DNA from 4 places in the Methylobacterium sp. CM6246 genome. Region 1 is predicted to be linked to each of the others. Evidence: predicted binding sites of a transcription regulator. Region 1 holds the regulator's gene; each other region holds the start of a gene.
What was found. Region 1 encodes LexA, which represses DNA repair genes until DNA is damaged. Its sites were predicted from a motif close to TGTTCNNNNTGTGTTCNG; they were not measured.
Positions count from the first base shown of each region.

Region 2: ACYQPG_RS00855 (ATP-dependent helicase) is a predicted target of LexA. The motif match lies at 4,938-4,955, and genes of this name have one in related genera.
Region 3: ACYQPG_RS31550 (type IA DNA topoisomerase) is a predicted target of LexA. The motif match lies at 5,519-5,536, and genes of this name have one in related genera.
Region 4: parE (DNA topoisomerase IV subunit B) is a predicted target of LexA. The motif match lies at 6,405-6,422, and genes of this name have one in related genera.

Region 1 is NZ_JBTXKY010000001.1:2,941,414-2,949,066, forward strand. Features, by position in the region: gene gltX (glutamate--tRNA ligase) at 1-280, opposite strand, end outside; gene ACYQPG_RS14475 (ComEC/Rec2 family competence protein) at 451-2,724, shown strand; gene lexA (transcriptional repressor LexA) at 2,718-3,437, opposite strand; gene ACYQPG_RS14485 (biliverdin-producing heme oxygenase) at 3,758-4,357, shown strand; gene ACYQPG_RS14490 (hypothetical protein) at 4,608-5,060, shown strand; gene ACYQPG_RS14495 (hypothetical protein) at 5,096-5,311, opposite strand; gene ACYQPG_RS14500 (hypothetical protein) at 5,310-5,510, shown strand; gene fae (formaldehyde-activating enzyme) at 5,567-6,106, shown strand; gene ACYQPG_RS14510 (hypothetical protein) at 6,107-6,574, opposite strand; gene ACYQPG_RS14515 (response regulator) at 6,619-7,068, opposite strand; gene ACYQPG_RS14520 (histidine kinase dimerization/phosphoacceptor domain -containing protein) at 7,065-7,653, opposite strand, start outside.
Region 2 is NZ_JBTXKY010000001.1:168,400-176,052, forward strand. Features, by position in the region: gene ACYQPG_RS00840 (Brp/Blh family beta-carotene 15,15'-dioxygenase) at 1-72, opposite strand, end outside; gene ACYQPG_RS00845 (bacteriorhodopsin) at 147-899, opposite strand; gene ACYQPG_RS00850 (AsmA protein) at 1,308-4,742, opposite strand; gene ACYQPG_RS00855 (ATP-dependent helicase) at 4,966-7,323, shown strand.
Region 3 is NZ_JBTXKY010000003.1:271,969-279,621, reverse strand. Features, by position in the region: gene ACYQPG_RS31595 (SMP-30/gluconolactonase/LRE family protein) at 1-495, opposite strand, end outside; gene ACYQPG_RS31590 (hypothetical protein) at 537-743, opposite strand; gene ACYQPG_RS31585 (hypothetical protein) at 1,004-1,528, shown strand; gene ACYQPG_RS31580 (monovalent cation/H+ antiporter complex subunit F) at 1,525-1,776, shown strand; gene ACYQPG_RS31575 (monovalent cation/H(+) antiporter subunit G) at 1,773-2,060, shown strand; gene ACYQPG_RS31570 (Na(+)/H(+) antiporter subunit B) at 2,057-2,344, shown strand; gene ACYQPG_RS31565 (MnhB domain-containing protein) at 2,341-3,117, shown strand; gene ACYQPG_RS31560 (sodium:proton antiporter) at 3,114-3,515, shown strand; gene ACYQPG_RS31555 (complex I subunit 5 family protein) at 3,515-5,284, shown strand; gene ACYQPG_RS31550 (type IA DNA topoisomerase) at 5,575-7,653, shown strand, end outside.
Region 4 is NZ_JBTXKY010000001.1:4,538,095-4,545,747, reverse strand. Features, by position in the region: gene ACYQPG_RS22045 (DEAD/DEAH box helicase) at 1-1,522, opposite strand, end outside; gene ACYQPG_RS22040 (hypothetical protein) at 1,708-2,058, opposite strand; gene ACYQPG_RS22035 (outer membrane protein) at 2,476-3,342, shown strand; gene ACYQPG_RS22030 (PRC-barrel domain-containing protein) at 3,526-4,032, shown strand; gene parE (DNA topoisomerase IV subunit B) at 4,235-6,295, opposite strand; gene ACYQPG_RS22020 (hypothetical protein) at 6,464-6,829, shown strand; gene topA (type I DNA topoisomerase) at 6,876-7,653, opposite strand, start outside.

The DNA.
Region 1 (7,653 bases):
CGGCCAGGAGCTCCTCGGCGACCGCGCGATGGCGCTCGGCGCGGGCGAACTGGAAGACCACGTCCCCGTCCCAATCGAGGCCGAGCCAGGACAGGCCGTCGAGGATCGCGTCGATCGCGCCCTTGGTCGAGCGTTCCCGGTCGGTATCCTCGATGCGCAGCAGCATCTTGCCGCCGGTGTGGCGGGCGTACAGCCAATTGAACAGCGCCGTGCGGGCACCGCCGATATGGAGGTATCCGGTGGGCGAGGGGGCGAAGCGCGTGACGACGGCTGAGGACATCGGGCCGATATGTTCGGGGGCGAAGGGCGACGGGGCGGTGCAGGGCGTCAGGGCGGCGCCCGTCGCACGGCGTGGCGCCCGTAGCACGAAGCGTCCGCTGTAGCACGGGCCGATGGGTGCGTTAAGAATCCCCGGCCGGGACTTGAGTCGTCCGGCACGGGGCGGGGCGGATGCGGCGGATCGGCGCGAGGCTGGCGGGCGGCGCGGTGGCGCTGGCCGGCACGCGCCCGGTGTCGATGCCGGCGCTCCGCGGCTGGCTCGCCGATGGGCTCACCCGGGAGGTCGAGCAGCGCCGCCTGTTCCCGTGGCTGGCGGTGGCGTTCGGCGCCGGGATCCTGGTCTTCTTCGGGTGTGCCGACGGGACGCCGTTCCTCGCCGCCCCCTTGGCCGGAGCGGCGCTCGCCCTCGCGCCGGCGCCGTTCCTGGGTGCGCGGCCGGGGGCACTCGCCCTTTGCCTGGCGCTGACAGCCGGCTTCCTGGGCTTCGCGGCGGCGACCTGGCGGGTCTCGCAGGTGGCGGCGCCGATCCTCACCCGCACTACAATCGGGCCGCTGACCGGGATGATCGAGGGGCTGGACGAGCGCGAGGTCGGCGCCCGGCTGGTGATCAGGGTCGAGAGCTTCGCCGGGCTCGAACCCGCTTTGAGGCCGCTTCGGGTGCGGGTCTCGTTCCGGAAGGCGCCATCCCTGCGGCCCGGGGACTTCATCGCCGCGACGGCAAGGTTGCTGCCGCCGCCCGAGGCGGCACGACCGGGCGGCTACGATTTCGCCCGGGATGCCTACTTTCAGGGACTCGGCGCGGTAGGCTCGCTGATCGGGGCGATCACGGTTCGAGAGCCGCCCACCCCGCCGCCTCTGCGCCTGCGACTGGCAGCCTTGCTGGACGAGGCCCGCAACGCGCTGACACGCCGGATCGCGCAGGCCGAGGGCGGGCAAGCGGGGGCCGTGGCGGCGGCCCTGGTCACGGGCAAGCGCGGCCTGATCGGACCGGCCGCCAACGATGCGCTCCGGGCGGCGGGCATCTATCACGTCGTTTCCATCTCGGGCCTCCACATGGTGCTGGCCGCCGGCGTGGTGTTCTGGCTGGTGCGGGCCGTCTTGGCGCTGGTGCCGTATTGCGCGCTGGTCTGGCCGATCAAGAAGATCGCCGCCGGGTTCGCGATGCTGGGCGTCACCGCCTATTGCGCGTTCTCGGGCTGGGACATCGCCGCCGAGCGCTCGCTGATCATGACGCTGATCATGCTCGGCGCGATCCTGGTCGACCGGCCGGCGCTGTCCATGCGCAACCTCGCGCTGGCCGCCCTGATAGCATTGGCGCGGGAACCTGAGGGCCTGCTCGGACCGAGCTTCCAGATGTCGTTCGGGGCGGTGGCCGGGCTGATCGCCTGCGCGCGGCTCATCGACGGACGCCTGTTCCAGCGTCCCGGGGCGGGGCGGATCGAACGGTTCGTCGGCACCGGCCTCTCGGCCGTGACAGGCACCCTCGCGACGACCCTGGTGGCACAGGTCGCGACGGCGCCGTTCGTGACCTACCATTTCCAGACGGTCCAGCCGTTCGGGCTGATCGGCAACGCCCTGACCCTGCCGCTGGTCTCCCTGGTCGTGATGCCGGCGGCGGTGATCGGGATCCTGGCCTATCCCTTCGCCCTGGACCGGCCGATCTGGTGGCTGATGGGACAGGCGGTGGGCGGCATGCTGGCGATCTCCGAATGGATCGCCGGCTTCAATCGGGCCGTCCTGGTGCTGCCGGCCTTCGGCACCGGCGCGCTGATGCTGCTGGCGGCAGGGCTGCTGCTGGCGACGCTGCCGGTATCGCGGCTGCGCTGGCTGGCCCTGCCGCCCGCACTGCTCGGGCTCGGCCTCGCCGTCGTTCCGGAGCGATTCGACCTGTACGTCGACCGGCAGGGCGGTGGTGCGGCCGTGCGTGGACCGGACGGAGTCCTGTGGGCCCTCGGCAATCCTTCGGCCTTCGTGATGGAGCAGTGGCTGAAAGCGGATGGCGACGGGCGATCGGCGAAGGCGGTGATCCAGGCTTCGTCGGCTGTCGGACGGTGCGACCGGCTCGGCTGCACCGCAAGCCTGCCGGACGGCCGCGCCGTCGCCCTGGTCCGCGACCGGCGCGCCTTCACGGAGGACTGCGCCCGGGCGGCCCTGCTGATCTCGCGGCTCGCGGCGCCGCCCACCTGCACGGGGCCGCTGGTGATCGACCGCCGGGTGCTCGCCGAACGAGGCGCCGTCGCGCTCCGGGCCGACCGGAATGGCTTCACGGCACGCTATACCCGCGACACGGGCCGTACCGTGCCTTGGCGGGCATCACCGGCTTCGCGGCCGTCGCCTGTCCCACAACCGAAAGTGGTAACGCCCTCCGAGCCGATCCCGGCCGAGGCCGACGTCGCCGGTTCCGAGGCCGCGCCCGGCGACGCGCCGGCCGAACCCCTTCAGTAGCGGCGGACGAGGCTGACGAGCCGGCCCTGGATCTGGACCCGGTCGGGCCCGAGCACGCGGGTCTCGTAGGCCGGGTTGGCGGCCTCCAGGGCGATCGAGGAGCCCCGGCGGCGGAGCCGCTTGAGCGTCGCCTCCTCGTCGTCGATCAGCGCCACGATGATGTCGCCGGTATTGGCCGTATCCTGCTTGCGGATCACCACGAGGTCACCGTCCAGGATGCCGGCATCGACCATCGAGTCGCCGCGGACCTCGAGGGCGTAATGCTCGCCGCCGGCCAGGAAGTCCGGCGACATGGTGATGGCGTGGCTCTGGTTCTGGATCGCCGAGACCGGCGTACCGGCCGCGATCCGGCCCATCACGGGGATCGAGATGGCGCGGCCGCCGTCGTCGATCATCCGGGCGGTCGCCGGCTGCGCCGGCAGCTTGGACTTCCCGCCCTCGACCACGCTCGGGGTGAAGCGGCGGGGCTCCGCGGGTGGAGCAGCCGCCTGGGACAGGCTCTCGGGGATGCGGATCACCTCGATGGCGCGCGCCCGGTTCGGCAAGCGGCGCAGGAAGCCGCGCTCCTCGAGGGCCGTGATCAGCCGGTGGATGCCCGATTTGGACTTCAGATCGAGGGCGTCCTTCATCTCGTCGAACGAGGGCGGGACGCCACATTCCTGCATGCGGCTCTGGATGAAACGCAGGAGGTCCAGCTGCTTGCGCGTGAGCATCGACGGGGGACTCGCGGCTTGGAGGACCGCTTCGATGCGGTCGCGGAAACAAATCACGAACACGTTAAACGTTCCGCAAGTGTTCCGCAAGCGTGATCGGCCGAGCTTGATCGATCGGCGATGTGCGGATGCGGCCGTTGTGTGCCGTGACGCGGTCGCTCCGCCATGGCAGAACCGGTCTGGCCGGATCGGCACGAACCCGGGCCAGCCTCGGTGACCCGAATCGCCGCAATGGTCCATAGGCTGGGACGGTCAGAGTGGCGCGGCGGGCCGCTCACGTCTGCCCACGGCACCTTGCCCGGACGACAGACATAGATCGCATGGACGCCGCATCATCCGACATCGCCGAGACCTGCAGCCGCGTGAAGCGCCTGAGAGTGGCGACCGCGGCCGCCCATGATCAGCTTGATCGGCGCATCATGGCGGCAAAGCCGTTCGCGAGCCTGGAGCGCTACGCGCTGTTCCTCCAGATCCAGTACAGGTTCCATGCGGTCGTCGATCGAGTCTATCGCGATGGCGCGTTCGCCCATGTCCTGCCCGATCTCGACGGCAGGCGCCGACTGCCCTTGATCCAGCAGGATCTGCGCGATGTCGGAGCGCCCGTCCCTGACGGCGCGTCCGAGGAACATCCCGGGACGATCGAACCGGCGCAGGGATTGGGCTGGCTCTACGTCGCCGAGGGCTCGAATCTCGGGGCGGCCATCCTGCTCAAGGAGGCCCGGGCGCTCGGCCTGTCGGAAACCCACGGTGCGCGCCATCTTGCCGGACATCCCGAAGGACGCGGGTTGCATTGGCGGCTTTTCACGGCCGCCCTCGACCGGGTCGAACTCCGGGAGGCCGGGGAGCAACGCGTCGCCGCGGGGGCGACGGAGGCGTTCCAGTTCGTGCGTCGGCTGGTCGGGGACGTCTTCGAGGACTGACGGCGCCGCCACCCGGTCGGATCGTTCCGCCGTCCTGGCGCAGCAACAAAGCCTGTCACGCGCGCCGTCCACCGCCGAGTCGAGCGATGACCGGTCGCGGACGCCTGGAACGGCATCTCGGGCGACAAACGAATTGACTGGGCAAGCGGCGCCGTTTCAATGCGCCGAGGTGCTTGCCCCGGTCGGCGGGGCAGGCGGATCGTCCCGGCGGCTTCGAGACTGGGCTGGAATTGGGCTTGGGATGACGAGGATGCGACGCGCGGCTCTTCTGCCCATCGGTGCCGGGGCCGTCGGCTTGGCGCTGGCCGGCTGCACCACCGGGTTCTCGTATATCTCGCGCAACTACGTGGCGCTCACCCCGCAGGTGGTCACCATCGGCTGCAAGGAGCCCTACGAGGTCTACGACAACCGGCAGGTGCGCCGGATGCTCGTCGTCTCGAACGCCCTGCGCGAGTACACCGGCTGCAATCTCAGCGAGGTGCGGATCGATCCCGATCCGGCCGCGACCCGGGTGAAGCGCTTCCGCACCGCCGCCCGCGCCTATCTCGACGAGACCGTGCGGGAGGATTGCCGGATCACCGGCGAGACGGTGTTCGATCCGCAGAAGAGCGAATTCACCTACGCCTGCGACGCGCCGATCGAGAAGCGGGGCACGGTGGTGCCGCGCCTGCCGGGCCGCAATCCGGGCTTCATCCAACAATGATCTGAGCCGCCCGCGCCGGCCCCGAGACCGCCCGGTCAGGCGCCCGGCTTGGGGAAGGTGCGCTCGGCCGCATCGCCGGCCGCCGCCAGCAGGGCGCGGGCGAAGGCTCGGGCCTCCGCCCGGTCCAGCACGATCGCCGCGGTGACCGGGCCGCCGCCGAGGTCGGCGAGGGCGAGTTCGAGCCGTACCCCGTCCGGCATGGCGCTCGCCTGGAGGCTCCAGCCGCCCCCCCGATCCGTGCTCTCCGTCATGACATCCCTCCCGGCTGCCGGACCCGAGACAACGCCGCAGGCTCCGGCCGGAACGGCCCTGGCCCGGGACTGTTCCCGCGTCGCGCCGCACCCGACTTCCCTGCCCCGCGGATCCGAGTTCCTCAAGAGCGCCGGCCCGACCGTGGCGATCGCCGGGGTCGGCGCCCTCGACGGGGTCGGCCTGCTCCGGAGCGATTGACGCCGGCGCCTCGATGATGTCTCCCCCGGGCGACCTGACACGGGGAGTCGCGAAACATGCAAGAGATCTGGTTCCGCACCGGCGAGGCCACCGTCCTGGCCGCCGACGGGCAGTACACCGACGCCATGCCCGAGGTGCTGATCGGCTCGGTACGGGGACCGGTGGGTCAGGCCTTCGCGTCGATGATGGGGCAGGTCCAGGGCCACACCCGGATGTTCGTGGTGCGCGACCTCAACCAGCTCGTGCGCCCCGCCACGATGATGACCACCAAGGCGACGATCCACACGGCCGAGTATGTCGAGCTGCTCGGCGGCGTCGTCCAGGCCGCCACCGGCGACGCGATCGTGGATTGCATCATCGAGGGCGTGCTGCCCAAGGACGGTCTCGACGAGCTGTGCATGATCATCATGATCTGGCTCGACCCGCGCTGCGCGGAGGACGACAACCTCGACCGCAAGGACCTGTACCGCACCAACTACGAGGCGACGAAGCTCGCCATCGCCCGGGCCCTCAAGGGCGAGCCGACCGTGGACGAGCTGATCGCCAACCGGAAGACCGTGAAGCATTACGCGCTTGAGGACGTGATCGAGTATTGATCAGCGCGGCGGGATGCGCCCCACCGAGCACAGGGTGCGCATCGCGCTGCTGCCGGGATCGGTGTAGCAGGAGGCGGACCAGCCGTTCTGCTGGATGAACGACTTGCGGCGGTCCGACAGGGCGGTCCGGTAGGCGTCGGCGATGATCGGCTCGACCCGCGCGGCCGGCTCGCCGACCAGGATCTCCGAGGCCGCCGCGAGGTCGCGGAAGAAGGCCGCCGAGGGAGCGGGCTCCGCGGAGGTCGCCTGCACGATCGGCTCGGCCCGGCAGGTCACGTCGAACTTGATCGGACCGGCCAGGCGGATGTCGATGCTCGGCCCGGCGCGCTTGCCGACCTTGCCGCCGATCGCCCCGGCGATCTGCTGGGCGAGGTCGTCACACGGCTCCGCCCGGGCGGCGAGGGGCAGGCCGGCCAGGGCCGCGAGGAATGTGGCCAGGAGCGGGCGGGCGACGCGGAAGCTTGACATGGCCGGCACTCTACGCGCCGGGCCGGAGGTGTCGAGGGCGGCGTTCACTGCCGCATCTGGGCGAAGCTCTTGAGCAGGGCCGGGGCGAGGCGCATCCCGGTCGGCACCAGCTCGGCCGGCGGCGGCCGGCGGACGCAATCCTCGAGGTAGGCCAGGGATTCCTCCAGGACCGCTCCGGTGAACGGCTTGGCGATCACCGCCGTGGCGCCCTCCAGATCGTCCGAGAGGGCCCGGGCGTTGGCGGTCATGAAGGCGGCCGTGATGCCGCCGATGGCGCGCACCGCGTGCGCCACGTCCACGCCCGAGGAATCATCGCCGAGGCGCAGGTCGATCAGCACCAGTTCGGGCCGGGTTTCGTGGACGAGGGCGATCGCCTCTGCCGCCGTCATGGCGGTGCCCACGACGCGATAGCCGGCCTCCTCCAGCATCATCTCGATCTGCATCAGGATCAGGGCCTCGTCCTCGACGACGAGGATCCGCATCGGCTCGCTCATCTGGCCTCCGGACCGGTAGCCAATTCGCGGGGCAGGCGAACGTTGACGATCGTGCCCGGGTCGTTCGCCTGCCAGGCGATGCTGGCATTGAGCTGGCGGCAGAGGGTGCCGATCAGCCGCTTGCCGAACGAGCGCTGCTCCATGACCTGCACGGGCATGCCGACGCCGTCGTCGGCGATCTTGATGGTGAAGTGGCGGTCGTCCGGCGCCACCGTCACGGAGAGCCGGCCGGCGCGGTGGTCCGGGAAGGCGTGCTTGAGGGCGTTGGTGATCAGCTCGTTCATCATCAGCGCCACCGGCGGGGCCTTTGTCACCGGGATCTCCACGGTTTCCAGATCCAGGTGCAGGCGGATCCGGTCGGTCCCGGAACCGCGGATCAGGTCGGTGGCGAGGTCGCGGGCGAACTCGGCCACGTCGAACCGCTCGACGTTGTTGGACTGGTAGAGCCTGCGGTGGACCGTGCCGAGGGCCTCCACCCGGGTCAGCATGGATTCCATCGCGGCGCGGGCGGCGGGATCGGTGATCGCCCGCGTCTGCATGGCCAGGAGGGCCGCGATCATCTGGAGGTTGTTCTTGACCCGATGA
Region 2 (7,653 bases), 2.8 Mb from region 1:
TGGCAGGGCCGCCGTGGCGATCAGGGCGAGCGCCGCGAGGGCGCCCGCCAGGGGCGGGAGCTTCGCTTCCACCGAACCGATCCGGCGGCGGCTCGCCCGATCACGGACCCCGAGGACGGGACTGGATGTGCGAGCCGCCATCCCGATCAGGCCGCCCGGCGAAGCGGTGTCGCGGTGGTCCGGCCGTCGGCCAGGTCGCGATCGACGGCGCGGGTGGTCTCCATCGTCGCCATGATGCCGTAGACGACCTTCGCGGTCAGGTCCGAGACGGCGATCAGGGCGAGGGCCAAGGTGGGCGACAGGATGCCGAGGCCGTCCTGGCCGATGAGGAGCACAACGGGATAGACGCACCAGACGACGGTCAGGAACACCGCGTTGCGAAGGAAGGCGGTGCGCACGTCGGCCCGCTCAGCGGCGTTCTCCGCGCGCAACTGCACGAAGATCCCGTAGAATACGGCCACGAACGCACCACACGAGATGGCGAACCACGTCCACTTGATCCAGGCGACCGTCGATAGGCCGAAGGCCAGGGCCGTGACGATCATGATCAGGTCGGAGCCGATCAGTCCCCAGACGACGGCCGGCCGGCGCATCCCAGAATGCATCGCCGTGCGCGCGAGCCCGAGAAGCAGGAGTGGTGTTGTGAAGGTCCAATCGATGTAGCGGGCGAAGTAGAACTGGCGCGCAACCTCCCCCGCATCGGGGCCGGCCGGAAGGGTGATGCTTCCCTGTCCCGTCGCCATGGCGAAGTAGGAGCAAGCCGCGATGATCGGCACGATGCCATGGATGATGCCATCGGCCTCCTCGGCATGCGTCCGTCGCTTCGCCATGAACAGGATCGCGGCGGCTCCGGCTGCCATTCCGGCAAAGCCCAGCCACAGCCAGAATTGAGGCGTCATAAATCTCTCGTTCGTACGGGGATGAAAGGTGCGCCCGGAAACGTAGCTGCGCGACCCTGCCAATCGCGCGGCGCCCCGATCGTTGCGAGGGCAAACGGTCACAGTCGAGTCAGGTAACCGCGCCTCGCCTCAGGCTACGGGAGCAGGCTCGTCCGTTCGCTCGAGTGTGCCGGAGCCGGGGCTCGGTCCGGATACGTCTGCCTCGTGTCGTGAGCGAGGCAACACACGACGTCCGCTTCCAGGCAGCGCCATCCCGAAGCGAACCGTCGCGTAGCCATCCGTTGCGGAGATCGCGATGGGCCCCGAGCGTCGGTTGTCGACCCTTCGCATTGCGCGGTCCCCATCACCCCGGCGAAGGCCGAACAGGCGATCTGAGCCGACGCCGCGATCAGGGGGTCGAGCCTGGCCTCACGGCCGGCCGGGCGGCTGCGTCCCCTCCGTCCCGCCGGGGGCCGCCTCGCCCTCGCTCTGCACCCGCGCGCGCCGGGCGGCGTCCTCGGCCGCGGCCTTGTCGGCAGCGGCCTTGAGGGCGGCGGCGCGGGCGCGGTCCATCTCGATCCGGGCCCGGCGGCGCTGGCGCTCGACCTGGTCGGCCTCGGTCAGCTCGATCGTGTCCAGCTCGCGCTGGAGCACGAAGGCGGCGAGCCCGTTCGACAGGGCGCCGACGTCGAGCACGCGCTCGGGGGCCGCGAGGGACCCGGTGAAGCCGAGCTGGACGGCCGGGGGGCCGGCATTCCAGCCGCGGGGGACCGGGCCGCCGGACAGGAGCCCGCGGGCGTCGAGCCGGCCGCCGCGCAGGTCGTAGCCGAGGGTGCCGGACCAGCGGGCGGCCCCGAAATCGAGGTCGAGGGGGCCGGCCCGCAGGACCCCGCCCACGAGGGTGGCCGGGCTGCGCGCCGGCGCCTTCGCCTGGGCGCCGGCCTTCGCGAGTTCCTCGGCCACCAGGGCCTGGAGCCGGCCTTCGCGCAGGGGATCGTCGATCTCCACCGCCCGGGCGAGCGCGCGGCCGAGCGACGCCGGGTCGGCCCCCGGAACGCTCAGGTCCTTGAGGGTGAGGCTGCCGCTGCCGGACAGGTTGTCGGCGAGGCCCGGGGCGGTCTCGGCCGTGGTGACGAAGCGCGCGGACGCGGTCAGGCGTCCGCCGATCGGACCGCCGGCCAGGGCGGAGAGGGCCACGTCGTCGAGGGCGCCCTCGCCGGTGACCGACGCCTCCGCGCCCCGACGGGTGAGCGTGGCCGAGCCCGCGATCCGCCCACCGGCGAGCTTGCCCGTCAGGTTGCGCAGGGTCAGGACGCCGTCCGCAAGGCCGAGGGCCAGGCCGGCCTCCGTGGCGGCGAGGCCGCGGCCGAGGTCGAGGGTCGCGACACGGGCCTCGAGCGCGAGGGGGGCGAGCGCCTGCGGGACCGGGCCGAAGCGGTCGGCCTTGGCCGGATCCGGTGGCAGCAGCAGCGCCGTCGTCAGCTGCGGCACCGACAGGCGGTCGAGGCTGAGCCGGCCGCGCAGCGCCCCGCCCGGGGCCCGCTGCAGCCGGCCGCCCAGGGCCGCGCCCGCGACCGTCCCGGTGGTGTCGGCGGCGATGTCGCTGCCGTCCTTGGCGAGGACGAACGTCAGGTCGGCCGGCCACACGCCCGGCGCCAGGCGCGCGGCCCCGGCCAGGGTCAGGAACGGGGCGAGGTCGGCGGTGGCGGCCCGGATCTCGCCGGCCCCCGGCAGGGCGTCGGACCCCACCAGGATCGGCCGGGCGGTGGCGAGCTTCAAGCCGGCGAGCGTGCCGTTGACGGCCAGCGCCAGGGTGTCGGCGTCCGGCCGCTCGGCGCTCAAGTGCAGCTCGGCCGGCTGCTGCAATCCGGGGATGTCGGTGCGCCCGAACCAGAGTCCCGCCCGGGGGGCCGCGAGGGTCGCGGTTCCGCCCTCGATCCGCGTGCCGCGGCTCGCCAGCGTCAGGTCGAGGGTGCCGCCGCCGGCGCTGCCCTTGATCTGGCTGCGCAGGGCGTCGGACGCGCCGCCCTCCCGATCGAGGGTCACGGCGAGGTCGAGGGGTGCCTCGCGCAGGAACGCGGGCAGCAGGCGGATCTCGCCGACCCAGACCCGTTCGAGCAGGCCGAGCAGCGGGGCCGCCACGGGGGCCTTCAGGCGGCCGGAGACGCGGCCGGTCCCGTCCGCGCCGATACGGCCGGACAGCTTGGCGCTGGCGCCCGCGAGGTCCGTCACGTCGAGGCTGTCGACCACCAGGCTCGACCCGTCCGACTGGATGCTGGCCGCGATCGTGCCGTTGCCGGAGCCGGCCGGCCCGTAGCGCACGTCCTTGGCCTCCAGCGTCAGGGCGAGGTCGTGGTCGCGCAGGCTGCCGAGCGTCGTCCCGAGCGGCGGCAGGGCGGCGATGTCGATGCCGCTGGCGCGGATCTGGGCGTCGAACCGCCCGCGCGCGCCGGCTTCCGCGGCGGTGTAGCGGGCGTTGCCGGTGACGCGGGCCGCCCCCAGCGCGAGGCGCAGGTTGCGCACGGACAGGCTGGAGGCGGCCGCCGCGAGGTCCGCCGCGGCCTCGACCCTGCGCCCGTCGAGGAGCGCGGTCAGGGGGCCCTCGACGCCGAGCCGGCGCAGGTAGCGCCCGAGCGGGTCGGAATCGGCCGCGACCAGCGCCACGGGACCGGTGAGGCGCAGCGGCGCCGCCTCGACCTGGCCGCTGACGGTCAGGGTCGCGTCGCCGGGTCCGGTCGCGGTCAGGCGGCGCAGCAGCAGGCCGCCCGCGCGCTCGACGGTGCCGGCGAGCGCGAGGTTCGACCATTCCTCGCCGCCCAGGACCGCGCTGCCCACCGACAGGTCGAGGTCGAGCATGGCCGGCAACCCGGCCCCGGCGCCCGGCAGCCCGCGGCCGATCAGGTTCTGGCCCTCCGGGGAGGTCAGGAAGGCGTCGAGGTCGAGCCGGCGGGCCTCCAGGGTCAGGCCGGCGCGCCATTGGCGCAGGTCGAGCCGTCCGGTGCCGCCCAGGCGCAGCGCCCGGCCGCCCGGATCGATCGCCAGCTCGACGCCCTCGAACCGGACCTGGGTGCCCCGGGCCTTGAAGCTGCCCCCGAGCGAGAACGGCAGGTAGGGGCCGGCCGCCTGGGTCGGCGGGCCGACCACCAGGCGGGCCGAGCCTTCGGACTCGATGACCGTCCCGTCGGACTCGGTGGGGACGAGGCCCAGCCGGGCGTCGGCCTCGAAGCGGGGATGCGCGTCGCCGCCGCCGGCGATCTTCACGGCGAGCCGCCCGTCCGCCCCGGGGGTCCCGCTCACCGCCCGGAACGGGACGCCGCCGCTGGTGCCCTCGACCCGCCACGGCCCGATGAGCGCGGGGGTCTGCAGGTGCAGGTCCTGGACGTAGAGCTGGTCGGTCCGGCCGGTGGCCGGCACCTGGGTGGTCACCAGGAATTGCTGGACGTGCAGGTCCTCGATGGCGAAGTCGCGGGCGCGCAGGGCCTCGCCGAGATCGGGCGGGATCCGCAGGGCCTCGCTGGCCACCACCGGGAGCTTGATCTCGGCCCGTCCAATTCGCGTCTCGGTGAAGCGGAACTCGCCCTTCAGCAGCGGCGTCAGGGCGATCTCGGCCTTGACGAAGCGGGCGTCGAGGGTCGGGCGGGCCGGATCGGCCCCGAGATGCAGGCGGTCGATCCGCAGCCGCGGCGAGGGCAGGAGCCGAACCTCGATCCGGCCGTCGGTCCGGGCCGGCACCCCGAGGGACCGCGTCAGGCCCCGGTCGACGAGCGCGCGCTGGGCCTGCCAATCGATGACGGGCGGAACGGCCAGAGCCGCGACGAGAACCAGGATGACGGCGCCCGCCAGCGCGGTCAGAAGATCACGCACGCTACCCGTTCCGCACTCTTTTCCGCGCGGGCCGGCACCATCGCGATGCCCCGCCGTCGCGTGCCCCCCTGGGCAACCTGTCACCGGCCATAGCACGATAAGTCCCGGACGGCGCCAGAGGCGCTGCCGGCCGCGCGCCGCACGGGCGATCCCCCCTCGGAGCTGCAGCGGCTCCGGACCGAATGGCCTCGACGCCGTTCGCGATTTGGTCCAGGGAAGCGGAATGCAGAATGGCCCGCACGCGCAGCCCGCCGGGGACGGCGCTCCGACCTCCATCGCCGCCCGCGCCATGGGCGCCCTCCGGCGGGACGCCGCCGCCTATCTCGAAGGGCTCAACCCCGAGCAGCGCCGCGCCGTCGAGGCGACGGAAGGCCCGGTGCTGGTGCTGGCCGGGGCCGGCACCGGCAAGACCCGGGTGCTGACCACCCGGATCGCCCACCTGATCGCCACCGGCCGCGCCCGCCCGTTCGACATCCTGTCGGTGACCTTCACCAACAAAGCCGCCCGGGAGATGAAGCTCCGGATCGGCGCGCTGATCGGCCCCGCCGGCGAGGGCATGCCCTGGCTCGGCACCTTCCACGCCATCGGCACCAAGATCCTGCGCCGGCATGCCGAGCTGGTCGGGCTGAAGTCGGACTTCACGATCCTGGGCACCGACGACCAGCTGCGCCTGATGAAGCAGGTGATCGCCGACCAGAACATCGACGAGAAGCGCTGGCCGGCACGCGCCCTGGCCCACACCATCGACGGCTGGAAGAACCGCGGGCTCTCGCCCGAGCAGGTACCCCCGGGCGAGGCCGCGTCCTTCGCGTTCGGCAAGGGCGGCACGCTCTACACCGCCTACCAGGCCCGGCTCGCCACGCTGAACGCCGTCGATTTCGGCGATCTTCTGCTGCTCTGCCTCAAGCTCTGGCGCGAGAACCCGGACGTCCTGGCCACCTACCAGGACCGGTTCCGCTACATTCTGGTCGACGAGTATCAGGACACCAACGTCGCCCAGTACCTGTGGCTCAGGCTGCTCGCGCAGACCCGCAAGAACATCGCCTGCGTGGGCGACGACGACCAGTCGATCTACGGCTGGCGCGGCGCCGAGGTCGACAACATCCTGCGGTTCGAACACGATTTCCCGGGTGCCGTGGTGGTGCGGCTGGAGCGCAACTACCGCTCCACCGGGCACATCCTGGCCGCCGCCTCGGGCCTGATCGCCAAGAACGAGAGCCGGCTGGGCAAGACCCTGCGCACCGAGGACGAGCCGGGCGAGCGCGTCACCGTGACCGGCGCCTGGGATTCCGAGGAGGAGGCCCGCCAGCTCGCCGAAGCGATCGAATCCCTGCAATCCAAGCAGCACCCCCTGTCGGAGATCGCCGTGCTGGTGCGGATCTCGGCGCAGATGCGCGAGATCGAGGACCGGTTCGTCCAGCTCGGGCTGCCCTACCGGGTGATTGGCGGTCCGCGCTTCTACGAGCGGGCCGAGATCCGCGACGCGCTGGCCTACCTGCGCGTCACCATGAACGTCAGCGACGACCTCGCCTTCGAGCGGATCGTGAACACGCCCAAGCGCGGCCTGGGCGACGCCACCCTGCAGCAGCTCCACACCTTCGGCCGGGCCAACCGCCTGCCGCTGCTGATCGCCGCCCAGCGCCTGTGCGAGACCGACGAGCTGAAGCCCCGGGTCCGCGCCACCCTGCGGGCGCTCACCGAGAGTTTCTCGCGGTGGGCCCGGCTGGTCGAGACCCAGCCGCACAGCGAGGTCGCCCAGACCATCCTGGAGGAATCCGGCTACACCGAGATGTGGCAGAAGGATCGCTCCGCCGACGCCGCCGGCCGCCTGGAGAACCTGAAGGAATTCGTCCGCTCGATGGAGGAGTTCCCCGACATGGCGGCCTTCCTGGAGCACGTCTCCCTGGTGATGGAGGCCTCCGAGGCCGAGGGCGCCGAGCGGGTCTCGCTGATGACGCTCCACGCCGCCAAGGGCCTGGAATTCGACACCGTGTTCCTGCCCGGCTGGGAGGACGGCCTGTTCCCCAACCAGCGGGCGCTCGACGAGAGCGGCCGGGCCGGCCTGGAGGAAGAGCGCCGCCTCGCCCATGTCGGTCTCACCCGGGCGCGCAAGCGGGCGAAGCTGTCGTTTGCAGTCAACCGGCGGATCCACGGCCTGTGGTCCTCGACCATCCCGTCCCGGTTCATCGACGAATTGCCGGAATCGGCCGTCGATGTGGTCGAGGCGCCCGCGCATTTCTCGGCCGGCGCCTCGCGGTTCGACCGCAACCCGACGCCGTTCGGATCGAGCTACGGCACGCCCGGCTGGCAGCGCGCCCAGGCCAACACCGGCGCCGGGAGCCGGTCCGGCTTCGGCACCGCGCCCGGCGGACGGTCGGGCGGCCCGCGCCAGATCGAGGGCGAATTGATCGCCAAGTCGAGCGGTACGCCATCGGCGTTCCAGGACGGCCAGCGGGTCTTCCACATGAAGTTCGGCCCCGGGACCATCGCGGGCGTGGACGGCAACAAGCTCACCGTCGACTTCGACAAGGCCGGCCGGAAGATGGTCCTCGACAGCTTCATCCAGGCTGGATCGAGCTAGCCCCGCCGACCGGGCCCGGGCGTTCGCGGGCCACAGGGTCGGCCGGCTTCGCCCGTGCTGGCCGGATGAAGCGCGGTCGTGCCGGATGGCCGCGCCCGCCCGTGTCCCGGGCCCTCGACCTGATGCCATCTTGCCAGCGTCCCGGCAGTTCCGGCGGCGCGGCACCGACCGTCACCCCCTGGTCACACCGGCCGCGCAAACGTCCCGTGCGAATCGCGTTGGTGCGACGCTTGCACAGCGTATTCGACCCCGGGCGAGGCGGCGTGACGCTCTCCACAGGCGAATAGCACGGGGCGGAACCTTCGGCATGGCGCCGGAATTAGTTTCGGA
Region 3 (7,653 bases), on a different contig from region 1:
GTCGGACTCGGCCAGCGCCCCTTGCCTGGGTTGGCGCAGGCCGTAGGCGGGATCGGTGAACCATAGGGCGCCATCGGGGGCGCAGACCACGTCGTTCGGCGCGTTGAAGCGGCGGCCCTTGTAGCTTTCGACTACCACCGTGTAGCTTCCGTCCGGAGCTGTGCGGGACAATCGACGGTTGCCGTGCTCGCAGTGGATGAGGTTGCCGTCCCGGTCGACCGTGTTGCCGTTGATGAATGGCGTCGCGTCGATCACGACCCGCACGCAGCCGTCTTGATGCCAGCCGAGAACCCGACGGCCCTCGACATCTGACCAAACCAGGATGTCCCGGGCGGGCCACCAAGTTGGCCCCTCGCTGAAGATCGCATCGTCGTAGAGCGAGACCAGGCGGGCGTGGTGAGGCACGACTTCGGTGAAACGTGGGTCGGACGCGCGCGGAGGATCGACATGCGGAACCGGCTCTGGCGGCCCGGCGCGTCGCAGCAAATCAGGCATACGATCTCGTGTTTGCTCAGCGACAGGAGACAGGAGGGAGATCAGTCTTTGCCCAGCACCTTGTCGGCCTTGGCGTCGACCTTCGCGTGATCGGATTTGGACAAATTGCCAGCCTTCTCGGATTGCGCGGCTCGAGCCTTGGCGTTTCGGGCGTGCGCTTTGTCCTCGACCGGGAAACGCTTCTGGTCGGGGAGGGCAAAATCCTTTTTGGAGAGCGACTTGCGGTCATCGTTCGTCAGCTTCGACATCGCTTACTCCTATGCCCGCACAACTCCTTTCCCCGGGGTCGGTTCTGTGAAAATCACCGGTGGCGGATGGCGCGCTTTCGGAACGCGATGCCGAGATCCGTGCCGTTGGCGCTAGGCGCAACCGGACGCTCGGGACTGACTCCGCATCGCAAATGTTCGAGGCCCATCCCGCACTGAGCCGTCGCCATTGTACCCGCGTTGGCCGCGGTCTACGCCTACGTCGACACGCATTCAGCGCCAAGGTTCGGTGAGGGCCCTCGATGGCGGGAGAGATTTCCGACGCTGGACTGGAGCGTCCAGTGCCGCGCGTAACCTTCGCAGCTGTCGCAACCTGGATCTTCCTCGCCGCTGTCTACGGCGTATTCGCCGGTTCGATCAGTGCGACTGAGGGCCTCGCCGACGTGGTCTGCGCCAGTCTTGGTACGCTCTGGGCGCGGCGCGTCGGGCGGATCGGCGACCCGGCCTTCCGCCTACGGGTGGGCATGCTGCGCCCTTTGGCGGGCGCGGTGGCGAACCTGCCCGCACAGACCCTCCAGGTCGGATTCGAGCTGATGCGAGCGATCGGCGGCGGCACCGGCTCCGGGTCGATCCGGATCCGCCCTATGGCGTTGGTCTTTCGGGTCGCCCCGGACGATAGCGGCGCGGAGGCGCAGACTGAACGGGCACTCGGTGTTTTCGCCGCTTCTCTGGCGCCGCGTAGCTATGTCCTTCGCCTCGATCCCGGGCGGTCAGAAGTCGTACTCCATGCCTTGGCGACCCAACCGGCACGAAAGACGCCGACATGAGCCCATGGATTTTGGCATCGGGAGCTCTCGTTCCGCCGTTTGCCATCGCCGCAGCGATCGGTTGGCGTGGACGCATCGGGCAGCGCCTTGCAGCTTACCAGCTAGCGGGCTCGATCGCGGTGATCCTGCTGACGTTCCTGACTTTCGCTACCGACCAGCCATCACTGACCGACCTCGCCCTCACCCTGGTGCTGCTGACGCTGCCGGGAACTCTGCTTCTTGCGGTGTTCGTGGAGCGCTGGTTGTGAGCGCGACGATCCTCGCAACCCTGCTCAGCCTGGCGGTCGCGGCAATCTGGATCGCCTGCCTCGCCGTTTTGCGGCTGCCGCGGGCGCTGGACCGCTTGCACGCGGTCGCCTTCCTCAATGCGGCGGCGGGTATGTCGGTTACGCTGGCAGCTTTCGTAGCGGACGGGGTTTCGGGCCGCTCTCTGAAGATCGCCGTGCTGATGACGTTCCTGGTCGCCTGGAGCGCAGTACTCTCCCACGTGGTCGGCCGAGCCTTGCTCTTGCGGGAAGGATCGTCGGCGTGAGCGTAATCCTCGTCCTGCTGTTCTTGCTTACCGCCGCCAGCGGAACGGCAGTGGTCTTGATCCGCGAGCCCCGCCGCCAGGTCTTCGCGATCGGGCTGAACGGACTCGTTCTGACCGTACTCTTCACCGCGCTTCAGGCGCCGGATGTGGCACTGTCCGAACTCGCCGTCGGCACCGCGGCCGTACCGTTGCTGTTCGTGGTGGCGTTGAGCGCCGTGCGGACCGCTGCGCCGAGCCAATCGGCGGATCCCGGTGACCACGAGAAATCTCCTGAGGACGCATGAACGTACGGTGGCGCCTCGTCCTGCTCGGGCTTGCCTGCCTCGTCCTCGTGCCCTGCGCCGTCTCGGCGATCCGGGCAATGCCGGATTTCGGCGCCGACATCGCGGCCTATGGCGCGCGGATCAACGCGATCGCACCGGCCGAGCGTCACGTCGCCAACATGGTCAGCGCGATCAACTTCGACATCCGTGGGCTCGACACGTTGGGCGAGGAGTTCATGCTGCTGGCCGCCATCACCGGTACCGTCGTGCTCCTACGCGGCAGCCGCGGCGAGGCGATTACCGACCGCGCAGTTCGGCTCTCTGGCCGTCGGGTTCTGCCGCGCGCTGAGGTGGTGGTCCTGGCCTGCCGCATCGCAGGGCCGATCACTGCCCTGTTCGGGCTCTACGTGGTGCTGCACGCCACCGTGACGCCTGGCGGCGGCTTCCAGGGCGGCGTGATCCTCGCGTCCGCGACCCTGCTGATCTACCTCGGCGAAGGCTATTCCGGATGGCGCGATAGCGTCCGCAGTCGGTGGCTCGACGTCATGGAAGGCGGCGGCGCGCTGCTCTTCGTGCTCTGCGGCCTGGCGCCGATGCTGGTCGGAGCCGCGTTCATGGAGAACGTGCTGCCGTTGGGCACGTTTCGCGACCTCTTTTCCGGCGGCCTGATGCTGGTGGAAAATCTCGGCGTGGCGGCGGCCGTCGCGGGTGGTTTCACTCAGCTCTTCCTCGAATTCATGGAGGAGACCCGGGAACCCGACCAATCGGACGATCCGAAGGGAGAAGACGCGTGAGCTGGCTCCCCTACGCGGTTGCCGCATGGCTGTTCGGCATCGGCCTGTTCGGGATCAGCACCAGCCGGAACTACATCCATCTGATCGGCTGCCTCTCGGTCTGCCAATCGGCCACCTACGTGCTGCTTCTCGGCATCGGCTACCGCTGGGACGCCATCGCTCCGATCTTCTACGACCACCCGCCCGGCACACCCGCCGTCGACCCGGTGATGCAAGCGCTCGTGCTCACCGACATCGTCGTCGGCGCGACATTGACCGCTCTGCTGCTGGTCCTGACGCTGCAGGTGTACAAGCGTAGCGGCACACTCGACCCGGAGCGGCTCCGACCGATGCGGAAGAATGCCGGCGGCGGACGCGTCGGCGCGCGTCAGGAACCTGGCGCGGAGGCGCAGCTCTGATGCCGGATTGGTTCTCGCTCGGCTGGATCCCGAGCGCGGTGCTGCCGCCCCTTCCGGTGGCGCTGCCGCTGGCGATGTGCGCGGCCCTGCTCGCGACGGCCCACCTCATGCCCGGTCGTTGGCCCGACATCCTCGCGAGCCTGACGGCGCTCGCGGTTGCAACCCTCTGCGGCCTGATCGCCGTGCGGGCGGCGGACGCACCGCTGGTCTACTGGTTCGGCGGCTGGACGCCGCGGGCGGGCATGCCGCTCGGCATCGGCTTCTCGGTCGATGCCGCGAGCGGCTGGGTCGCGGCGTTCATTGGGACGCTGTTTGCCGCGAGCTTCGTCTTCGCCTGGGGCTTCTTCGAGGAGACCCACGGCCACTTTCAGATCCTGATGCTGCTGTTCCTGGCGGCCATGGTCGGATTCGTCTTCACCCGAGACCTGTTCAATCTGTTCGTCTGGTTCGAGGTGATGAGCGTCGCGGCCTTCGCGCTGACCGCCTATCATCTCGACGAATCGGCGCTGGCCGGCGCCCTGAACTTCACCGTCACCAATAGCCTCGCGGGCTTCCTGATGCTCGGCGGCATCGGGCTGATCTACGCGCGTGCGGGCACGCTCGACTTCGAGGAACTGGCCCGCGCGGTCGCCCATGCAGGGCGCGATCCGGTGACAGCTGGCGCCTTCTGCCTGGTCGCCACCGCGCTGATGATCAAGGCCGCCGTGGTCCCGTTTCAGTTCTGGCTCGCCGACGCCCACGCGGTGGCCCCGAGCCCGGTCTCGGTGATCTTCTCCGGCGCCATGGTCTCGCTCGGACTGTTCGGGCTCGCCAAGCTGACCGCGGTGGTGTTCTCCGGCTCCGATCAGGTCCGCGGGGCGGTCTCGCTGTTCATGATCGGCGCCGGCAGCGCGACCGCGCTGGTGGGCGGCTGGATGGCTGTGCTCCAGCGCCACCTCAAGCGCCTGCTTGCCTTCTCGACGATAAGCCATGCCGGCATCATGCTGCTCGGCATCGGAACGCTGTCGCAGGGCGGCACCGGCGGCCTGCTTCTCTACCTCGTCGGCCACGGGCTGGTGAAGGGCGCGCTGTTCATGGTGGCGGGCATCCTGCTCGCCACTCGCGCCGGGATCGACGAGATCGCCCTGCGCGGCCTCGGCCGCGGGATCGGGCCCGCGGGCATCGCGATGGCGCTCGGCGGCCTTCTGCTGTGCGGCCTGCCACTCGGCCTCCTCGACCAGGGCACCCGCGTGCTCCAGGGCGCCCTCCTCGACGGCGGCCACCCCTTCGCAGTCGCGGCGACCGTCGTCGGGGCGGGGCTCACCGGTGCAGCGGTCCTGCGCGCCGCCGGCCGGATCTTTCTTGGACTTGGGCCGGATCCCGGCAATGAAGCGCAGGCGCCAAGCGAGGCCGAGCGAGAGAAGGCCAACCGCCCGCTCTGGCTGATGTTGGCGCCCTGTCTGGTCCTGCTAGCCCTGAACATCGTGGCACCGGAGGCTGGGGTCGCGCGCCTCGCCGCCAAAGCGACACCGGCCTTCATGCACCAGGGTGGCAGCTTGGGGCACGGACCCGAGTGGCTGCCCTGGCTCAGCCTCGCCCTAGCACTCGTGATCGCGGCCTTTGCGCTCGGCCGCCATAAACTGCCCCGCTGGTTCTCGAGGCCGGTCCGCGCCACGCAATTGGCGCCGACCCGGCTCTTGGAACAGGTTCACAGCGGCTTGATCGGCGACTACGTGACCTGGGTGGTTGTCGGATTGGCTATCCTCGCGGGTCTTCTCGCAACCTCCTGAGCTGGCGGCTTCTTACAAACGGAGAGGGCTGCGATGCCGATGGCACGGTCGGCGGATCTGTTTGGACGTGCCCACTCCGCTTCGCCGCGTAATTCCCCCGAAGCGGTCGTTCGAAGCTCTCTCGTTGATCCTCTAAAGCAGACGTCACCGCCCATGCCCTCGGACAGCAGTTCGCGTTCAGCATCAGCCGCGGTCCTTCGCACCCCTTCGCGCCAGTTGCATGCGAAGCCGCTTTAGAACAAAATGTGAACTATCGGCCAAGCGTAGCAAGAGCCCTAGCGGTCAGCGACATGTCACCCCCGAGCTCCGGCCGCACGCTGTTCTTCTTTGAAAAGCCCTCTGCGATGCGGCAGTTGCAGCGCTTTTTCCATTCGCCGAACACGGTCTGCGTGGCGGCGGAGGGGCACCTGCTGTCTGCCGAGGAACCAGGTAGCATCCGGCCCGAATGGAAGCCCTGGCGCTTCGATATCCTCCCGATCGTGCTCGCCACCATCCCGGTCAGCTACGGCACCAACCGGTCCGGCCAGTCGCACGAACCGAAGATTGCTGCCATCCGGCAGGCGCTGAGCGGCGTCGAGCGTGTGATCATCGCCACCGATCCCGGACGCGAGGGCTCGATGATCGCCTGGGAGGTGCTGGAGCACCTCGGCTGGCGTGGGCGGGTCGACCGGCTCAAGCTCGGCGCGCTCGACGACGTCTCGATCCGCCGCGCCTTCGCTGCCCTGGCCAAGGAACCAAGCTCGGGCGAGCGCGACTACGCCGCCTATCTCGAAGCGCTCTGCAGGCAGTATGAGGACTACCACCTCGGCCTGAACGGCACACGGGCCATCTCGCTGCGTCTACGCCCGCCTGCTTTCCGGGAGCCCTGGCGCTTCGGCGGCGTGCAGACGCCCACCCTCGCTATCCTGACCGACCTGGAGGAGCGTATCCGCTCCTTCGTGCCGCAGGACTTCTTCAAGGTCGCTTTGCACCTGGGGACCCAGTCCGGTGCTGAGCTGACCCTGTGGCACGCACCCAAAGAGCGGATCTTCGACGCGGAGATCGCCGAGACGATCCGGACAGCCGCCGCGACGTGGTCGGGGGCCCTGACGGTCGAGCACAAGGATGTGCGACGCGCACCGCCCCGGCTCTTCTCGAAGGACACCCTCGCCCGGCGCTGCGCCAAGCGGTTCGGCTGGGATCCCCAACATACAGCGGGCATCGCCCAGGATCTGTACGATCAGGGCTACCTCAGCTACCCGCGCACGGAGTCCGAGTACCTGCCGGAGGGGCAGGCGGCTGATGCTGCAACGGTGATCGCCGCGATCGCCACCGTGCTGACCGACCTGCGTAGCCTCATCGCGCGGGATCATGTGCCTGTGATCCGCCGTGGCATCAAAGGGCACTACGTCAAGGATCCAGGGGAGCATCACGCGATCGTGCCCTTGCGCAAGGTTCCTGAGCGCAGCCGCCTCTCAGCCGATCAATTCCGGTTGTGGGAGCTCGTCGCGAAGACCTACCTGACCGCTCATCTCCCTGACGGAATCGATGCCCGCACCAGCGTGACTGCCGAGGTACGGACGCCGATTGGCCCAAAACGGTTTGTCGTCTCCGGCAACGTCATACGTGCGCCCGGGTGGCGTGCGGTCTACGGGAGCGAGACGGAACTCGAAGCGGACGCCGTGCCCGGCAAGGCCAGGCGCGAGGCGGAGGCCATGTCCGCCCGCCTGCCGGTTGTAAACGACGGTGAGGGCGCATCGGCTGGAACTGCTGACGTCGCTTCCGCGATGACCGAGCCGCCGCGGCGGATCACCCGAGGCGAGCTCCCGGTGGTGATGGGCCGACTGATTGATCAAGTGGATGATCCAGTGGTCAAACGCGCCCTGGAGAACCCGGTCAACCCGAACGAGCCCAAGGGGCTCGGCACGGCCGCCACGCGCGATACGATCCTGCCCAAACTCCTGAAGAGCCGCTACATCACGCTGTCCAACGGCAAGGATCCAGCCATCGAAGTCACCGAGGTGGGGCTGGCATTCATCACGGCGGTGCGACGCGTGTTCCCGGCCTACGGTGATCCGGTGGGGCGAGCGATGTTCGAGGCGGAGTTGGCAGAAATCGGTCGTGCCAAAACGCGCGCTGAGGCCATCCAGCGCGCCGATGCCTTTCAACATCGCACGCGGGCGCGTCTCGATGAGCTGATCGCCGCGATCTCGAACTCACCGGTGGTCAGCCTCGATCCCAGCCTGATCCCACACGGTCAGGGCGACAATCGGCCACCGACCTCGGCCATGCTGTCGTTCGCGGTGAGCTTGGCCGAGCGAAAGGGCGTGAAGCTGCCGCGCGGCTGCAAGAGCAACATCAGCGTCTGCCGGGCCTTTCTGGACACCCAT
Region 4 (7,653 bases), 1.6 Mb from region 1:
GCGGAGCCGGACGGGTGTCGCCACGCGCGGCGGCCGACCCGCCGCGGGAGCGCTGGCGCCCACCGCCCTCGCGGCCATTCGGCTTGGCCTCGGCCCGAGGCTCCGACCTGCCATCGGTCGCGCGCGGCTCCGGTGCCCTGGCCTCCACCAGACCGGTCTCCGACGATCTGCTGTCGGGAGTCCTGCTGTCGGAAGTCTTACCCTCGGATGATCTGCCCTCGGAGGCGCGCCGCTCGGAGCGTCCCCCCGATGACCGCCCTTCGGACGAGCGCCCCTCGGACGACCGGCCCTCGGACGAGCGCCCCTCGGATTTGCCCGAACGCGCGCCGCGGCGGCCCTCGCCCGAGCGGCCGCGATGCCGCGTGCCGGTATCGGCGGACGGATCGGCCACGGTGGACAGGTCACCGTCGAACCAAGGGATCGGCTGCCCGATCAGCGCCTCGATGGCGACCAGCGAGCGGTCGTCCCCGGGAGCGACCAGGGTGTAGGCGGCGCCGCTCCGGCCCGCCCGGCCGGTGCGGCCGATCCGGTGAACGTAATCCTCGGGGTGGTGCGGGATGTCGAAGTTGAAGACGTGGCTGACCGCCGGGATGTCGAGGCCGCGGGCCGCCACGTCGCTGGCGACCAGCAGGGCGGTCTCGCCGGCGCGGAACGCGTCCAGCGCGGTTGTACGCGCCCGCTGGTCCATGTCGCCGTGGAGCGCGGCGGCGTCGAAGCCGTGGCTGACCAGCGACTTCTGCAGCAGCGCGACGTCGCGCTTGCGGTTGCAGAAGATGATCGCATTGTTCAACTCGGACTCACCGCGGATCAGGGTGCGCAGGCGCTCGCGCTTGGCATGACCCTCGGAGCCGACCGCCACCAGCCGTTGCGTGATGGTCGAGGCCGTGGAGGCCGGCCGCGCCACCTCGATCCGCTGCGGGTTGTGCAGGAACATATCCGCCAGCCGCTCGATCTCCGGCGGCATGGTCGCCGAGAAGAACAGCGTCTGCCGGGTGAACGGCACCATCTTCACGATCCGCTCGATGTCGGGGATGAACCCCATGTCGAGCATGCGGTCGGCCTCGTCGATGACCAGCAGCTCGACTCCGGTGAGCAGCAGCTTGCCGCGCTCGAAATGGTCGAGGAGCCGGCCCGGCGTGGCGATCAGCACGTCGGTGCCGCGCGTCAGCTTGGCGTCCTGGTCCGCGAAGGACACGCCGCCGATGATCAGCGCGACGTTGAGCTTGTGGTTGGTGCCGTAGCGATCGAAATTCTCGACCACCTGCGCGGCGAGCTCGCGCGTCGGCTCCAGGATCAGCGTGCGGGGCATCCGGGCGCGGGCGCGGCCGTTCTCCAGCAGCGTCAGCATCGGCAGCGTGAACGCCGCGGTCTTGCCAGTGCCGGTCTGGGCGATGCCAAGGACGTCCCGGCGCGCGAGCACGTGAGGGATCGCCTGCGCCTGGATCGGCGTCGGCTCGGTGTAGCCCGCCGTCTCGACGGCGTTGAGGACTTTTTCGCTCAGTCCCAGGTCGGAAAAAGGCATCTGCGTTCAGGAACCGTTGCGCGCCCGGCCGGCGCGGTGGACACCGTCGCGGCAACGGCTCGGGAGGGCTCACGTAAGGCGCACGAACGCACCCGTGGCCGCGGGGCGCATGGGCCAGTCAGTTAGGGGCTTGGCGCAGCTTGTCAATCTCGCAATGCGCGCATCGGGGTCCCGCACACAGCCGATCAGGGCAGGTGACGGTCCAGGGCGGGCAGGAGGCAGGGGTCGAGACGTGTCGCCCGAGCGGCGCCGGCCGGCGCGAGCGAGCCGGTCGTCTCAGGATCGGCCGGAAGCCCGTGTCCGGCCAGGGCGAGCTGCCCCGGCGCGGGGCCGGCCTGGCTCAAACGGGCGAGCTGGTGAGTCGCGGCCAGGGCGAGCAGACCCACGACGGCCGAGATGCGCAGCGCCCAGGCCAGGGATCCTGTGGGCCGGGCCGTTCGGCTCGGGGCCGGATGCGCCGGTACGGGCCTGTCCGACTCGGCGGCGGGTCGGCGCGTCCCGAAGGGCTTCTGACTCCGCTCGGCGGGCGGGAGCATGGTCTGTCCTTCTCGGTCCGGCATGCGGCCGGCGACGGTCGATCCGGGACGGTTACCACCCCATGGTTAACCGCCGACTTACGCGGGACGGGACGAGCAAGCGCTCACCGTACCAGAATAAAACGGTGTCCCCGGCGCCCTTGCGGAAGAGCCCGACTTGCGCCGGGCCCGAATCGGACAGATCCCGGCGTCTCCTGATAATGAAGCCCGAATAATCTTCAGGCTTTGCTCAAACGCCGTTGCAGCTTCCGATACACAGTCCTTCGCCGAGGACAGGGATCTTCACGCTTAACCTTCACCTTTCGTTGACAAGATCGGGCTAGTCTCGGCGGGCTTGTTGCAGGAAAGCGACAGACCCGCCGACCGAGAGCGCCTAGAAGGCAGCCGGCTCAAGCCAACCCCAGGACCCATGGCACCATGAAAAAAGTTCTTCTTGCATCGACCGTTCTCGCCGGCATGACTGTCGCCGCTTCCGCGGCCGACCTGCCGCGTCGCGCTGCGCCGCCGCCGGTGTTCACGCCGGTGCCGGTGTTCACCTGGACCGGCGCCTACTTCGGCGTGAATGCCGGCTACGGCTTCGATGCCAGCAGCCGCAACACCGCCAGCTACGGCCTGCCGGCCGGCTCGCTGGTCAATTCGCCCGGCACGAACGCCGTCGTCAGCGTCGGCAACCGCAGCAACAACGACGGTTTCACCGGCGGCGCCCAGATCGGCTACAACTACCAGTTCACCCCGGGCTCCGGCATCGTGGTCGGCTTCGAGGCTGACGCCCAGTACGTCGACTTCGCCCGCCGCGCCAACGTCACCCAGAACTACGGCATCGCCGGCGCCCCGGGCTTTGCGTTCTCGAACCCGCGCGCCTTCGTCGCCACCAGCGGCAACGGCCTCGACTACTTCGGCACCGCCCGCGGCCGCCTCGGCTACGCCTTCGACCGGACCCTCGTGTACGCCACCGGCGGTTACGCTTACGGCTCGGGCCAGGACGACCAGAACTTCGCTGGCCGCAGCTTCCGCAACAGCTTCCGCACCGGCTACGCCGTCGGCGGCGGCATCGAGTACGCCCTGCCCACCGACTCGTTCCTGAACTTCTTCAAGTCCTCGGCCGTGACCCTCAAGGTCGAAGGCCTGTACGTGAACCTGGACCGCCAGAAGAACACCGCCGGTGGCGTGTTCTACGGCAACCTGCTGGCCCCGAACGGCACCGCCTACCTCAACGGCGCCGCCGCCAACACCGAGTTCGCCGTCGTCCGCGCCGGCGTGAACTACAAGTTCGGCTCGTACTAAGATCGCACTTCGGCGCCGGCTTGGCCGGCGCCATCGTGACCCGGGGCCCGGCCGCAAGGTCGGGCCCTTCTGCGTTTTAGGACCACCGAGGCCCGGTGCGACAGGGGCGACAGGAACACCCGTCGCCGCCGGCGCCTTTCACGGTCGGCGCCCGGATGGCTCGGCCGCGCCGGAGCGATCCCGATGCGCAAGATCCGACTGATCACGTCCCGTCTGCTGCTGCCGCTGAATGTCCTGTCCCTGTCCGGACTCCCGGCTCCGGCTCAGGATGCCAGCGTGATCGGCACCAAGACTGTGCTGCCCGGGACCGGGCCGGGCACCTCCACCAGCGGGGAGGGCGGCGGCCGGCTGATGACGGCGGCCAGCGCCGAGGCCGCGGCCAGGCGCCAGGGCCTCAAGCCGGCGGCGTTCCTGGCCTCCAGGATGATCGGCGTGACGGTCCGCAACGCGGCCGGCGACAATGTCGGCACCATCGACGACCTGCTGATCGCCGATGGCGGTGCCCTGAAGGCGGTCGTGCTGGATGTCGGCGGCCCGCTGGGCCTCGGCAGCAAACGGATCGCCGTGGAGCCCGGCGCCCTCGTGCTGCGCCCGGGCGGGGAGCGGTTCTCGGCCGTTCTCAACATGAGCACCGACACCGTCGCGGCCGCCCAGCCCTTCGATCCGGCCAAGGCCATGGCGTCGGAGTAGCCTCGCCGGCAATCGCTTGACGCGGACGCGATCCAGGCGCTCCGACCCGAAAGCGGTCTGCAAGTCCGTCAGTGCGACCGTCGCGAAGCAACCCAGTGTCGCGCGCGATCCCCAGGTGTCGCGTTCCCCCGTGTCGCGTTTCCCCGAATCGCTTCGCTGCGGCCACGCTGACGAAGCGTCGTTTTACTGCCGCCCTGTCGCCTCAGATATCCAGATCGACCCCGTCGGCGAAGGCGGCGCGCTCGCTGATGAAGGCGAAGCGGGCTTCGGGCTTGTTGCCCATCAGGCGCTCCACCGTATCGCCGGTGGATTCCCGGGCCTCCTCGAGGATCGCGACGCGCAGGAGCGTGCGCTTCTTCGGATCCATGGTGGTCTCCTTGAGCTGGGCCGGCATCATCTCGCCCAGGCCCTTGAAGCGCCCGATCTCGACCTTGCCGCTCTTGAACACCGTTTTGGTGATCCGCTCCCGGTCGGCGTCGTCCCGCGCATACACGACCTTCGAGCCCTGCTGCAGCCGGTAGAGCGGCGGGATCGCCAGGTAGAGGTGGCCGCGATCAATCAACTTCGGCATCTGCCGGTAGAAGAACGTGATCAGCAGCGATGCGATGTGGGCGCCGTCCACGTCGGCGTCCGTCATGATGATCACCTTGTCGTAGCGCAGGTCCGCCTCACGGAAGGCCGCGCCGGTGCCGCAGCCGAGCGCCAGGGTGAGGTCCGAGATCAGCTGGTTGGCCCCGAGCTTGTCCCGGGAGGCCGAGGCGACGTTGAGGATCTTGCCGCGCAGGGGCAGGATCGCCTGGGTCGTCCGGTCCCGGGCCTGCTTGGCCGAGCCGCCGGCGGAATCGCCCTCGACGATGAAGATCTCGGAGTTGGCCGTTCCGGCGGCCGAGCAATCGGCCAGCTTGCCGGGCAGGCGCAGCTTGCGGGTCGCGCTCTTGCGGGCGACCTCCTTCTCCTGGCGCCGGCGCAACCGCTCCTCGGCCCGGTCGATCACCCAGTCCAGCAGCTTGTTGGCCTGGGCCGGGGAGGCCGCCAGCCAATGGTCGAAGGCGTCCCGCACCGCCGTCTCGACGATCCGCTGCGCCTCGACGGTGGCCAGCTTGTCCTTGGTCTGGCCCTGGAATTCCGGCTCGCGGATGAACACCGACATCATCGACGCGCAGGTCGCCATGACGTCGTCGGTGGTCACGGCCGTCATGCGCTTGGCCTGGTTCACGCGCTCGGCGTGCTCGCGCAGGCCCCGCAGCAGCGCGACCCGCAGGCCGGCCTCGTGGGTGCCGCCCTCCGGCGTCGGGATGGTGTTGCAGTAGGAATGCGAGAAGCCGTCCTCGGCGACCATCCAGGCCACCGCCCATTCGAGCGAGCCGTGGGAGCCGGGCTTGGTCACCTTGCCGGTGAACATCGCGTCGGTGACCAGGTCCTTGCCCTCGATGTCCCGGGCCAGGTAGTCGCGCAACCCGTCCGGGAACCGGTGCACCGCCTCGGCCGGTACGCCCTCCAGCCCTTCGAGCAGGGCGGGGGCGCAGCGCCAGCGGATCTCGACGCCGCCGAACAGGTAGGCCTTGGAGCGCGCCATCTTGAACAGGCGGCGCGGGTCGAACTTCAGGGAGCCGAAGATCTCGGCATCGGGGTGGAACCGCACCCGGGTGCCGCGCCGGTTCTGGACTCGTCCGACGAGTTCGAGGGCCCCCTGCGCGTGGCCGCGCGAAAAGGTCTGGCGGTAGAGGGTCTGGTTGCGGGCGACTTCGACTTCGAGGAGGTCGGACAGGGCGTTCACCACCGAGATGCCGACGCCGTGCAGGCCGCCGGAGGTCTCGTAGACCTTCGAGTCGAACTTACCGCCCGCATGCAGCGTCGTCATGATGACTTCGAGGGCCGACTTGCCGGGGAATTTCGGGTGCGGGTCCACCGGGATGCCGCGGCCGTTATCGGTGATCACCAGGGAGCCGGATTCCTCCAGCTCGACCTCGATGAAGCTGGCATGGCCGGCCACCGCCTCGTCCATGGAATTGTCGATCACCTCGGCGAAGAGGTGGTGCAGCGCCCGCTCGTCGGTGCCGCCGATATACATGCCGGGCCGGCGCCGGACCGGCTCCAGGCCCTCCAGCACCTCGATGTCGGAAGCCGTGTAGCCGGCCTCCGGCTCGGCCGCCGCGATGGCCGGGACCGAGGCCGATTCCACCAACCGCCGCCGCGGCTCCGCCGGACGCGGGGCAGGGGGCTTGCCGCCAGGCCCGAACAGGTCGCGCGCCGGATCGCTCACGCGCGGCCTCCGCGCGCACGGCGCGTCGGCCGGCTCGGCGTCGGGCAGACGGGCCTTTGGCGATCGGACCTGGGATCGTGCAGCATGCGCCTTCATCCCCGCATGATAGCGGAACAAAACAGAAACATCTAGAGGGTCCGGTGCGTCGCCGAACCGACCCATCATCGCATGCTGCGCCGCCGCGAGCGAGGGGCGCGGCCGGCGCGGCGCGAAGGCGCCGTCATCGCCACGTTGCACAATCGTGGGTTAACGGTTTCTCCGCCGCCGCTCGGATCGGAACCGGGTGGCTCCGACCGCGTTCTGTCGGAAAAGAACTTGACCGTGGTCCGGGAGCCGCCGTCGATGAGCAACGCCGCTATCGAGGCCCGCCGCCTCACCCTGATCCGCTTTGAGCGAGCCGCCGGCACCGTATTCGGGTGCGAGGACGATGCGCCCTCGGTCGTTCCGCAGGCCCGCATCTTCGTGAACGGCCTGACCATCGCGTTGGCGACCGTCGCGACCGCGTTGGCAGCCACGATCACCTACCTGGCCTGAACGCGACGAACCGCGACGCTTTCTTCGCGGTTAGCGGGTCCGGCGCTCAGCCGGCCCCGGATTTCTTCGCCGTCGTCTTCTTGGCCGCTGGCTTCTTCGCGGCCGTCTTCTTCACCGCCGGCTTCTTCTCGCCCGTCGCCGCGCGCGCCGGCGCCTTCCGGGCCGAGCTGCGCTTGGCCGGCTTGCCGCCGCCCGACGCCCGCTTGGCGTTCACCAGCGCGATCCCCTCATCGAGGGTCAGCGCCTCGGAATTCATCGTCTTCGGCAGCGTCGCGTTGACTTCGCCATCGGTGACGTAGGGGCCGTACTTGCCGGCCTTGACCACGAGGTCCCGCCCACTCGTCTCGTCCTTGCCGAGCGGGCGGCCCGGATCGGCGGCAGCGCGGCCGCGGCCGCCGCCCTGCTCCTTGGCGACGATCAGGTCGATGGCGCGGTTGGCGCCGATCTCCAGCACGTCGTCGTCCTTGCCGAGGTTGGCGTACATCTTCCCGTGCTGCACGTAGGGACCGAACCGGCCGAGATTGGCCAGGATCGGTTCGCCGGTCTCGGGGTGGCGCGCCACCTCGCGGGGCAGCGCCAGCAGCGCCAGGGCCTTGTCGAGGCCGACCTCGGACGGCGAGAGCCCCTTGGGCAGCGACGAGCGCTTCGGCTTCGCGGCGTCCTTCTCGGTGGAGGCTTCGCCGAGCTGCACGAACGGCCCGAAACGCCCGTCCCGGATCGTCACCGGCATCCCGGTCACCGGATCGTCGCCCAGCACCCGGACGCCCGGCTGGCCACCCTCGCCCGAGGAGCCGTCGCCGTCGCCGTCGATCCCCGAGGCCGAG